Regions from separate parts of the Rhodococcus sp. PSi06 genome, predicted to be linked through region 1. Evidence: predicted binding sites of a transcription regulator. Region 1 holds the regulator's gene; the other holds the start of a gene.
What was found. The regulator LexA, encoded in region 1, represses DNA repair genes until DNA is damaged. The targets are predictions, from matches to a motif close to CGAACANNTGTTCG.

Region 1 (6,110 bases):
AATTCGCACTGCATATCCGGTCTCGGAGAAGCGCATCGAGAAGGCGATCTCCGATCAGGCCCGCTGACGCGCTGGGCTGTCAGTCGACGTCGGCCGACTCTCGGTGCTTGCGCAGCTCACGTATTTCCTTCTCGAAATCCTCGGCCGAGCTAAAGGAACGATAGACGGAGGCGAATCGCAGATACGCGACCTCGTCCAGGTCACGTAGCGGACCCAGAATGGCCAGTCCCACTTCGTTGCTGGGAATTTCGGCGGAACCGGCAGCGCGGATGGCATCTTCCACCTGCTGAGCGAGCAGGTTAAGTGCGTCGTTGTCGACATCCCTGCCCTGGCAGGCTCTACGTACTCCCTTGACGACCTTTTCACGGCTGAACGGTTCGGTGACCCCGCTGCGCTTCACGACGGCCAGCACTGCAGCCTCGACCGTGGTGAATCGTCGACCACACTCGGGGCATGAGCGACGCCGCCGAATTGCTTGCCCCTCGTCCATTTCACGCGAATCGACCACGCGTGAGTCGGGGTGCCTGCAGAACGGGCAATGCATGTGGGAGCCTCCGTCGTAGCCGATGCACCGACGTCGAACATTCGTGTCGGGGCAGTCAGTCGAGGATACTCAGTCATTCTGCGTGCACTGGGGCCGGTGGTCATCTGCCGGGCGCGTACTCGACCACAGCTCCATCGTGAACCTCGACCACACCGGCAGGCTGTCCCGCATCGGGTGTTGCGGCTCGCACGTTCGCGATTCCGATCAGGCCACCGGCGACGACGACGACTGCCAGCATCCACAGCACCAGCGATCGCATCCGCACCGGCTGACCGGCGAAGTGCGCCGAGGTCTCGTCGAAGGCGCGATCGGCGGCCTCGCGGTCGGTGACGTCGGTCCAGGACGGCTCCAGAACCGGCAGGCACGCTGACGTCTGTGCTCCGTGCGTCTCGAGAGAACTCCGCGTCTGGAGAGAAGTCCGCGTCGCGGGGGAATTGCGCAGCGCGGGACGAGCACGTCGACGACGCTCGACGCCAGTGGACCGGGTACGGACACCTACGGTGGTGGGGCGATCGGTGGTGATGGTCATCGGAACCTCGTCTTCGCTCGTTGGATCGCTTTTTCGATCAGGCGTTCGATGGACGCTTGTTCGAAGTTCTATCACGAGCCTCCGACAAAGTCTGTAGAAAACGCGACACGAGTCGAACAGATGTTTGATTCAACAGCTGATACACGCTAGATTCGTGTCAGAAACCACACGCCACACGAGTCGACACCATCAACTCCAGTCCGCGCAGAATTCATCACGCAGACCGGATCCAGGACATCAGCAGGAGGCCGACAGCATGAAGGACCAGACCTCGACGAGGTCGACCACGGGTTCCAAGACGACGGGTTCGAAGACGCCGGGTTCCGCGACCACCAAGGCCGCGGCCGCGAAGCCCGCCGCGGAGCCGACGCCCAAGGCCATGGAAGTCGGCACCGACATCAGCGCCGGCCTGACGGAGCGACAGCGGAAGGTACTCGAGGTCATTCGGGCTTCGGTGACCGAGCGCGGTTACCCGCCCAGCATTCGTGAGATCGGGGACGCCGTCGGCCTGACGTCCACGTCGTCCGTTGCTCATCAGCTCCGCACCCTGGAGCGGAAGGGATTCCTGCGGCGCGACGCCAATCGCCCCCGCGCGGTCGACGTTCGCGGTCTCGACGAGGTGCAGGCAGATCAGGCTGCCGCTGCGGTCGACGGTTCGTCCGAGGATCAGGATCGCCTGCCGACTCCGACGTTCGTACCGGTGCTGGGGCGGATCGCCGCCGGTGGACCGATCCTCGCCGAGGAAGCCGTCGAGGATGTGTTCCCGCTCCCCCGCGAGTTGGTCGGTCAGGGTTCGCTGTTCCTGCTGAGGGTCGTCGGTGAATCGATGATCGATGCAGCGATCTGCGACGGTGACTGGGTCGTCGTTCGCCAGCAGTCCGTGGCAGACAACGGAGACATCGTGGCCGCGATGATCGACGGTGAGGCCACCGTCAAGACGTTCAAGCGGTCGAAGGGTGAGGTGTGGTTGCTGCCGCACAACCCACTGTTCGAGCCGATTCCTGGTAACAATGCCGCCATCCTCGGCAAGGTAGTCACCGTGATGCGCAAGCTGTAGGAATTGCTTCGGCAGTGACACGGGAAGGGCCGCAGCACATGTGCTGCGGCCCTTGCCGTGTCGAGCGTCTACCGATCGGAGGTTCGGACGAATCAGAGGTTCAGTCCGCGACCGATGATCTCCTTCATGATCTCGGTGGTGCCGCCGTAGATCGTCTGGACGCGAGAGTCCATGTAGGCCTTGGCGATCGGGTATTCCTTCATGTAGCCGTAGCCGCCGTGCAACTGCAGGCACCGGTCGATCAGCTTGACCTGATTCTCGGTGGTCCACCACTTCGCCATCGCGGCTTCCTGGACTGTCAACTTGCCTTCGTTGAGCAGTTCGATGAACTTGTCCACCATGATTCGAGTGGCGGTGGTTTCGGTGGCCAACTCCGCCAACACGAATCGGGTGTTCTGGAACTTGCCGATCGACTTCCCGAACGCCTTGCGGTCGCGGCAGTACTGGATGGTCATGTCCAGTGCCGATTCCATGGCCGCTGCTGCAACCACGGCGATCGAGAGGCGTTCCTGGGGAAGGTTCTGCATGAGGTAGATGAAGCCCATGCCCTCTTCACCGAGCAGGTTGGCGGCGGGCACGCGAACGTCGGTGAAGCTGAGTTCGGCGGTGTCCTGGGCCTTCATGCCGATCTTGTCGAGGTTGCGTCCCCGCTCGAAACCGGGCATGTCGCGCTCCACTACCAGCAGGCTGAAGCCCTGGGCACCCTTCTCGGGGTCGGTGCACGCTACGACGATGATCAGATCGGCGTTGATCCCGTTGGTGATGAACGTCTTCGATCCGTTCAGGACCCAGTCGTCGCCGTCGCGCACGGCCTTGGTCTTGATGCCCTGCAGATCGCTTCCGGTGCCCGGCTCGGTCATGGCGATCGCGGTGATCAGCTCACCCGAGCAGAATCCGGGGAGCCAACGCTGCTTCTGCTCGTCGTTGGCCAGTTCGATGAAGTACGGCGCGACGACGTCGTTGTGCAGCGTGAAGCCGATGCCGCTGTAGCCGCCGCGGGTGGTTTCCTCGGTCACGATGGCGTTGTAGCGGAAGTCCTTGACGCCGCCGCCGCCGAACTCCTCCGGTGCGGCAGTTCCGAGGAAGCCCTGCTTGCCGGCCTCTACCCAGACACCGCGGTCGACGATGTTCTGCTCTTCCCACTTGGCATGGTTGGGCGCTACGTGCTGTTCGAGAAACTTCCGGTACGACTCCCGGAACAGCTCGTGCTCGGGCTCGAAAAGTGTGCGGTCCACGCAGATCTCCTTGTTCGATGCGCACCGTCGTCGACCACGAGAAAGGGGTGTCACAGCGCGGTCGTCGGTGCGACTGACGTCACCGTTCAACAGTACGTTCGCGGTATACCGGGGGTCGATGACCAAAACGTGCGCGATCCGTGACCGCCCCCGCTAAGTCCGCCGGTTCGCGGTGCTTCTCGCGAGCGCCGAGACGATCGGATAGCCGAGCAGGATGCCGAGCGAACCCCACGCGATCCCGCCCAGTTCGACCGATCCGACCGACAGCGTGAGGTCGCCGATGCCCGCGACGAGCGCCGCGGCGACGACGATCAGGTTGACCGGATCGGCAAAGTCGACCTTGGCGTCGGTCCAGATCCGAACGCCCAGCAGCCCGATGAGTCCGTACAGGACCAGGGTCGCTCCCCCGATGACGCCGTCGGGGACGGTGAAGATCAGGGCACCGAACTTGGGAGAGAACGCCAGCACTATCGCGGTGGCAGCGGCGACCCAGTACGCGGCCGTCGAATAGACGCGCGTGGCTGCCATGACGCCGATGTTCTCTGCGTACGTGGTGGTGCCCGAGCCACCGGCGGCTCCGGCCAGAGTGGTCGCCAACCCGTCGGCGATCAGCGCGTCCCCGGCCACGTCGTCGAGGTTCTTGCCGGTCATCGCGGCGACAGCCTTGACGTGTCCGACGTTCTCGGCGACGAGGACGATCACCACCGGCAGTGCCACCAGGATCACCGACAGCTCGAACGACGGTCCACGGAACTCCGGCAGGCCGATCCAGCTCGCCGCGCTCAGAGCGTCGAGGCGCGGTTGCGCGATTCCGCCGGTGACGGCGGCGAACACCCAGCCCACGACGACACCGAGCAGAATCCCGAGCCTGCCCAGCAGCCCCGGTCCTACGGCAGTGGCCAGCAGAATGGCAACCAGCGTCACTGCGGCGATCAAGGGCTGCGCCTCGAACGATGTTGTTGCAGCCGGGGCCAGATTGAGCCCGATCAACACCACCACTGCACCGGTCACCACCGGAGGCATCGCTGCGTCGAGCACACGCCGACCGGCGAACTTCACCACGAAGCCGATGGCCGCCAGCACGACACCGACGCACAGGACGGCACCGAGTTGCGCGGCTGGGCCGTTGGCCTGGGTGGCACCGAGCGGAGCCAGGAATGCGAAGGACGACCCGAGGTAGCTGGGCACCCGACCGCGGGTGATGATCAGGAACAGCACCGTTCCGATGCCCGAGAACAGCAGTGTCGTCGACACCGGGAAGCCGGTGATCGTCGGAACCAGCAGTGTGGCACCGAACATCGCGACGACGTGCTGCATCCCGATGCCGATGGTGCGGGGCCAGGTCAATCGCTCGTCCGGCGACACCACCGCTCCGGCCTCGACGGTTCTTCCATTTCCGTGCAGCGTCCAACCAAGATTTCTCATGATTCGAGCAGACTAAGCGGTCAGCCGAGGATCGCGCTCACTGCCTCGCGGGCAGCCGCGGTGCTGTCCGTCTTCAGGGCAGCGGCCGCTGCCGTCTTGCACTGGTCGAGCGTGACCGTGGCCAACTTGGAACCCACGTGCGCGACGGCAGCAGACGCGGCAGACAGGGAGGTGATGCCGAGTCCGACCAACACACAGGCCAGTAGCGGATCGGCAGCGGCCTCGCCGCAGACGCCCACCGGCTTTCCGACCTTGGCACCGGCGGCAGCGGTGTGCGCCACCAGGGCCAGTACCGCCGGCTGCCACGGGTCGGTCAGACCGGCGAGCTGAGCCGACATGCGGTCGGCGGCCATCGTGTACTGGGCGAGATCGTTGGTTCCGATGGACAGAAAGTCCACGTGCTCGAGAATGTGCTCGGCGAGCAGTGCTGCAGCAGGTATCTCGATCATGACGCCGGGGGTGAGGCCGCGCTCACGAACGTCGGCAGCGAAGTCTTTGGCTTCCTGCGCGGTCGCGATCATCGGGGCCATCACCCACGGGGACGAGTCGGTCGCCTTCGCGGCCGCAGCGATCCCGTCGAGCTGTCGATACAGAATGCCGCGGTCGGCCTCGGCGATGCGAATACCGCGAATACCCAGGGCCGGGTTGGCCTCGTCGGGGTGGTTGGCGAACCTCAGCGGCTTGTCCGAGCCGGCGTCGAGGGTGCGCACGACGACCTTCTTGCCTGCGAATGCGTCGAGCACCTGGGCATAGATCTCGGCCTGCTCGTCGACCGTGGGTTCGGAATCGCGGTCCAGGAAGCACAGTTCGGTGCGGAACAGACCGACACCGTCCGCAGCACTCGATCGCGCCGCACGGGCACCCGCCCCGTCCTGCACATTGGCGAGGATGTCGACCGCGTGACCGTCGGCAGTGCTGCCAGGGCCGACCCACTGGGACACTCGATCGAGTTCGTCACGAGCGGAGACCACCGCAGCGCGGGCCGAGTCGGCGTCGGGTTCGAGGTCGATGCGGCCGCTGGTCCCGTCGACAGATGCGTTCGTACCTGCGGCGATGTCGTCGAGGCCTGCCACGGCGACGATGCACGGGATGCCGAGCTGGCGGGCGATGATCGCGGTATGGCTGGTCGGACCTCCGAGCGAGGTCGCCAGTCCGACGATCAGAGTGGGGTCGAGTCCCGCGGTGTCGGCCGGCGCAAGGTCGTCGGCGAACAGGATCGAGGGTTCGGCCGGCACGGGAACGCCGGGCTCCGGGACACCCAGGATCTCGGCGATGACGCGGTCGCGGATGTCGCGTAGGTCTGTCACTCGCTCGGCCATC
Region 2 (6,110 bases), on a different contig from region 1:
CTGTTGGACAATCTCTTCCAGCCCCGCACCGTGTTCTCGGTGCGGGGCTGGAGTGTTTTTGCTCGGGCTTAGGCGATGTGGGGGCCGGCGCGGGCGTGGGATTGGCGGGGTTGTCGGTACGGGTCGACGGTGGCCGGGGGTACGAACCAGGGGTGGTTGTCGGCGGCGATGAAGACTTCCCAGTCGGAGTGGTGGATGAGTCGGTGGTGGAACCCGCAGAGCAGAACCAGATTGTTAATATCGGTGGGGCCGCCGTCGGTCCAGTGCCAGATGTGGTGGCCTTCGGTCCAGGCGGCGGGTTTGCCGCAGCCGGGGAAGGCGCACCCGTGATCGCGGGCTGTGAGGGCGCGTTTCTGTTTCGCGGTGACGGTGCGGGCGGTGCGGGCGAGGTTCAGTGGGTTGCCGTTCTCGTCCATGACGATCGCGGTGAGGACACAGTCGCAGGCGAGTTGGCGGGAGGTGTTGCGGGAGAGTGGTCCCATCCAGGGCAGCCACCCTACGGTGGTGCCGTCGCCGAACAGGTCGCGATATGCGCCACGATCCGCAGTCACTGAACTGGCCTCGTTGCCGGATTCTGCTGCAGCGCGTGTGGTTTCGTCGTCGGTGATGTCGTCGCTGCTCTGGCCGGCCAGGTTCTGGAGGTCCTGCAAGCGGATGTGCAGGTTGACGTGCGGTTTTTCTCCGCCTTCGGTGGGGCGGTTACTGGAGGCGAGGTAGCGGTCGAGGATGTGCCCGAAGGCGTCGGCGCGTCGCCGTGCGGGACTGCGTTCGTCGGGGGTGCCGTCGGCGGCTGGGCGGGGTTCGGTCAACGGCGAGAGTGCGGTGAGCAGCTTTTCTCCGGTGATCGCATCGAAATCCATTTTCGCCACGAGACGTCCGTTGAGGGTTTTCGAGGCGAAGAGTTCGTTGCGGTCGGTGTCTTCCGGTGGTGGCTTGTTGCCGCCGAATCTGTCGGTGAGGTTGGTGATGGCTTCGCGAATGCGGTCGGTGCGGGCTTCGGGTCCGGTGGCGGCGGCGATCATCGCTGCGCGGGCCATGTCGCGGCCTTCTTGCGGGAGGAGTTTGGGTGGGGTTTCGGCGAAGGCGAGGATGAGGGCGGCGTGATCGACGGTCATGACGCCGGTGTTCACCGCGTCGGCGATGTCGGGGAAGTTCTTCAACCCGCGGGCGAGGGCCAGGATCTTGTTCGCTTTGCTCGGGGTGAGGAGGGTGGTGGAGGTCAGCCAGCCTGCGGGTCCGGGGAAGCCGAGCTTCTCGCGGCTCACGCGGGTGTCGATTTCAGCGACGAGGGCGATGCGTCGGGCTTCCAACAACTGAATCTGGTGGGAGACCGCGGCAGCGTCGGCGAGCAGTTCTGCTTCGCTCAGTTGCCAGATCTCGGTGGTCATGGAAGTAAGTGTATCGAACGTGCGTTCGACTGGCAATGATGGTGCAATCGAAAACTATTGCCCTGCACAAGTATTCGCGAAGGTAAACCTGTCGGTACCCCGTGTTAGGTCCCTGGGCTCAGCGCTCCAGGCTCCGTCGGGATCCAACGAAAACTCGACCTGGGAGACGTACCGTCGCGGCGAAGTAAGGATCAGAATTACGTCGCGGGCTCGAGCTGACATCTGTCGGAGGCGTCGTTCAGCTCGCAGATGGCGCGCCGTAGTACCGCCTCACCGTGCGCCGCTACGAAAGAAAGCCAGTGATGGTCGACGTCAACGGATCACACCGACTGCTGTCGAGTCTTTCGCAACCACCACAATCCGGCGATGGGTAGGACAACCGGAATGAAGACGTATCCGGATCCGAAGTGCGACCACACCGTCGGCTCCGGGAAGTCCTGGGGCTGGATGTAGCTGAGGGTGCCGATTGCGATGACTCCGACGAGTTCGATGATGCAGGAGACCGTCACCACTCGTCGCGAGGCTTCTGTTGCCCGTGCCAGTCCGACCGTCGCGATGATGTAGACCACCGCTGCGAAGGCCGAGAGCAGGAACGCGACCGGGGCGTTGTCGAACCTCGTGGTGAGCTGCACGATCGAACGCGAGGTCGCGGCAACCGCGAACACGGCGTAGACGGCGATGAGGAAGCGCCCGAAGCCGGTGCGAGTGGCTTGTTGCAGTTTGTCAGGCATATCCGGCCCAAATCTGGCTCAGGCGCAACACCATGGCTGCGAGGGTGAGGACGGCGACGAGCAGTACCGCTGTGCCGCCACGGGAGCGGTCGCCCAGGGACCACCACGTTCCCAACGGAAGCAGGAACAGCAATCCGACGAGATACGAGCCGAACGTCAATCGGTGAATCTCGCGATCGGAGGTGAACATCATCACGAACCCGATGACGGCCTGCAGTGCCACCACGCCTTCGGTGGCCGCGATTGTCCAGAACAGTGCACGGTCGGCCTTGTTCTTCAGCAGAACGGGCTTGTTGGCGGCGAGCTTCACGAGCACCCAGATCCCCACTACCAGGGACAACGCGTACAACAAGCCGGTGACGGCGCCGATCATCGAGTTCCTCGTCATGCTGCGGTGGGTGGATGGATCTGCTTCCACAGTAGCCGCGTAACGCCACGTCAACACTGTGAGGCCCTCGAAACACGACGTTGTTCCGAGCGTGACCAGTCGGAAATCGACGAGGCCTGTACTTGTCACATGGCCGCAGAGGATCTGCTCTCTCGCCGGACATGACGCTTTTCTCGTGTGGCCATCGGTGTCCACCGCAACTCAGCCCGCTCTGCGAACCTCAGGAGACGCACGTGTCAGATCTCGACCAGACCATCGCCGAGAACATCAAGAAGTCCCTCGAGGAGATTCCGCATCCCTCACTTCCCAAGGGCAGCAACATCTACGGTTCCACCAAGATCTTCCCCGACTACAAGGCAGAGAACGGCGAGAGCTACTTCACGTTGGTGCACGGCATCGCACACGAGTCGTCGGTATCGTTCGTTGCGGTGCTTCAGGCCACCCGCGCTCTGCGCAAGGGATTCGAGTCGGCCATGTACTTCTACGGTCCCGGCGCGATCAATTGCCTTGCCACCCGCGGCTTCCCGACCACCGGCGACTCCGGATTCCCAGGTGAACAGAACATCAACGACTCCCTCGCGACGTTCATTGCCGAGGGCGGCACCGTGTTCTGTTGCCGCTTCGGTTTGGCCCTGCACGGAGGTCGCGAAGAAGACCTCATCGAGGGTGTCATCCCGGCTCACCCCTTGGACGTGCAGGACGCGTTGATCCACTACGCGCGCAAGGGTGCCATCATCAATTCGACCTACATGGTCTAGGAGACGGTTCTATGTCCATCTCTACACGCGTGGACCTGGCGTTGCTCGGCATTCGAGGAGCGACGCCGGTGTCCAGAACTGCCGGTGCCGGCCCGAGTGACGATGGACATGTCCGCATCGATGGTCTCGGCGCTGCCATCCCACGTAACCCGCTCAGTCCGTACGTCCTCGAAGAGGGTCGGGTTCTGTTCGACGGCAACGATATCGGACTCGACGTTCAGGCTGTCGATCGCCCGAAGTTCTACGACCTCTCCACCGCCGACGGCATCGCGTACGAGAAGATTGCCAAGCTGCACGGCACCAGTGTTCTGGCCACGACCGTCGTACAGACGTGCATCCGCTACGACGCTGATCAACGGTGCCGCTTCTGTTCCATCGAAGCGTCTCTGGAGGCGGGCGACACCATTGCTGTCAAGACCCCGGCACAACTGGCCGAGGTGGCCGAGGCGGCGGTACGGCTGGACGGGGTCACCCAGATGGTCATGACGACGGGCACTTCGGCCGCGAAGGATCGCGGTGCCCGTCACCTGGCCCGATGTGTGAAAGCCATCAAGGCCGTGGTTCCGGAGCTACCGATTCAGGTGCAGTGCGAACCGCCCGGCGACCTGCAGACCATCCAGGACCTGTACGACGCCGGAGCCGAATCCATCGGTATCCACGTCGAATCACTCGACGACGACGTACGTGGCAGATGGATGCCGGGCAAGGCCTCGGTATCGATGGACGAGTACCGCGCGGCATGGAAAGAAGCAGTCCGCGTCTTCGGACGCAATCAGGTATCGACGTACATCCTGGTCGGTCTCGGTGAGGATCCCGACGAATTGGTTTCGGGCGCAGCCGAACTGATCGAGATGGGTGTGTATCCGTTCGTGGTTCCGTTTCGGCCGCTCGCGGGCACGTTGGCGGTCGATGTCGATCGGGCGACGGCACCCACTCCCGACGTCCTCGAAAGCGTCACCCGACGCGTCGCCAAGGAACTACAAGCGGCGGCAATGCTCGGATCCGAGCAGAAGGCAGGCTGCGCGGCCTGCGGTGCGTGCAGCGTTCTGCAGAATGCGGGAGGCTGACATGTACGGGTTGGATGCGCAGGATCTTGCCGGATTATCAGGCGCTGCAATCAGTGTCGTGGAGTCCGAATACTTGGTTCAACCGTGCGAGAGCCCGGCCCAACTGAGCGCGTACCGGGCTATGCGTAGAGAGACGTTCGTCGCCGAACAGGGCTTGTTCACCGGTACCGATCACGACGACATCGATGACGATCCCCGCACGGTCGTTCTCGTCGCCACCGACCGGGACGGCACCGTGCTCGGCGGAGTACGGCTGGCACCCTGCACGGCAACGGATCTCGGATGGTGGGCCGGCAGCCGACTGGTGGTCGCCTCGTCAGCCCGCACATCCGGAGTGGGGCCGGCGCTGGTTCGTGCGGCTTGCGCGCATGCCGAGAGTCGGGGCGTGCTGCGTTTCGATGCGACGGTGCAGCAGCGTCACGAGCCACTGTTCACCCGACTCGGCTGGATCAGGCGCGGAGACGTGAAGGTCGCCGACACTCCACACGTGGCGATGTACTGGCCCATCGACCGAATCGAACGGCTGGTGTCGTCGACCAAGGCGATGCTCGCCGGTGTTCTCGCGCCCCTGAAAGCGCAGCCACTGGGGCTCGGTGTCAAAGGCTTTCGAGGCGACGACGGAGTGCCGGTACCGGGAAGCGACATGATCGCAGCCTGTGATGCGATCATTCCCTCGATGGTCGACCGCGATCCGGAATGGGCCGGCTGGTGTGCGGCACTGGTCAACCTCAACGACCTGTCGGCGATGGGTGCCGACGCAGTCGGCATGCTCGATTCCGTCGGAGCACCCACGCAGTCTCGACTGACCCGCATCATCCGCGGTCTCGCCAATGCGTCCGTGGCGTGGCAGGTTCCGGTGCTTGGAGGCCATACTCAGGCCGGGGTTCCGTCGTCGCTGTCGGTCACCGCGCTGGGTCGCACGACCGACCCGGTTCCCGCGGGCGGCGGCAGCGTCGGCGATCGGTTGACACTGACCGCAGACGTCGAAGGCGGTTGGCGTCGTGGATATCAGGGTCAGCAATGGGATTCGACGTCACGACGCAATTCCGCCGAATTGGCGGTGATGGCATCGTTCGTCGCCCGAACCGCTCCCAAGGCCGCCAAGGACATCTCGATGGCCGGCTTGGCGGGCACTACCGGGATGCTGGCCGAGGCCAGCGGAACCGGTGCCGTATTGGACATCTCCTCGATCCCGAAGCCCGACTCGGCATCGATGGGTGAATGGATCACGTGTTTTCCCGGGTTCGCGATGATCACCGTGGACCGTCCCGGTGCACCGACTGCACCGTCCGGACCTGCACTGTCCGCAGAATGCGGAGAGCTCACGAACATTCCGGGCGTCGCCTTGCGATGGCCCGATGGAATCACCACTCGCGCGGTCACCTCCACTGTGACCGGATTGGGAGAAGCATGAACGACATCACGATCTCCGTGGCCGCAGCCGAATTCGGCCGCGACATGGAACAGGGATACGCCACTATCGCCGCCCTACTCGAGGAATCGCGTAATCGGGGTAGTCAACTGCTGGTGCTACCGGAAGCGTGCCTGGGCGGGTACTTGCCCAGCCTCGGCGGCGGCGACGAGACCGAGGAATCGCGACAGCGCCGGTTGAAGGCACTGCCGCCGGCCCTGGAACTCGACGGACCGGAGGTCAAGCGCGTCATCGACATGGCAGGCGATACCGTCGTGACGTTCGGGTTCTGCGAGAAGGACGGCGACACCCGTTACAACGCCGCAGTGACCGTCGACGGCAGCGGCATCCTCGGTTCGTACCGCAA

Region 2: the regulator LexA is predicted to act here: its motif matches at 1,403-1,416, upstream of ACFI9K_RS20150 (HNH endonuclease signature motif containing protein).

The regions. Positions count from the first base shown of each region.
Region 1 covers NZ_JBHNYO010000005.1:263,033-269,142, reverse strand. Annotated here, with positions in the region: gene hrpA (ATP-dependent RNA helicase HrpA) at 1-67, shown strand, start outside; gene nrdR (transcriptional regulator NrdR) at 80-544, opposite strand; gene ACFI9K_RS09395 (hypothetical protein) at 645-1,073, opposite strand; gene lexA (transcriptional repressor LexA) at 1,453-2,130, shown strand; gene ACFI9K_RS09385 (acyl-CoA dehydrogenase family protein) at 2,223-3,365, opposite strand; gene ACFI9K_RS09380 (uracil-xanthine permease family protein) at 3,519-4,790, opposite strand; gene ptsP (phosphoenolpyruvate--protein phosphotransferase) at 4,811-6,110, opposite strand, start outside.
Region 2 covers NZ_JBHNYO010000016.1:44,278-50,387, reverse strand. Annotated here, with positions in the region: gene ACFI9K_RS20150 (HNH endonuclease signature motif containing protein) at 69-1,388, opposite strand; gene ACFI9K_RS20145 (hypothetical protein) at 1,709-2,119, opposite strand; gene ACFI9K_RS20140 (hypothetical protein) at 2,112-2,507, opposite strand; gene ACFI9K_RS20135 (MSMEG_0572/Sll0783 family nitrogen starvation response protein) at 2,741-3,265, shown strand; gene ACFI9K_RS20130 (MSMEG_0568 family radical SAM protein) at 3,277-4,332, shown strand; gene ACFI9K_RS20125 (MSMEG_0567/sll0787 family protein) at 4,334-5,746, shown strand; gene ACFI9K_RS20120 (carbon-nitrogen hydrolase family protein) at 5,743-6,110, shown strand, end outside.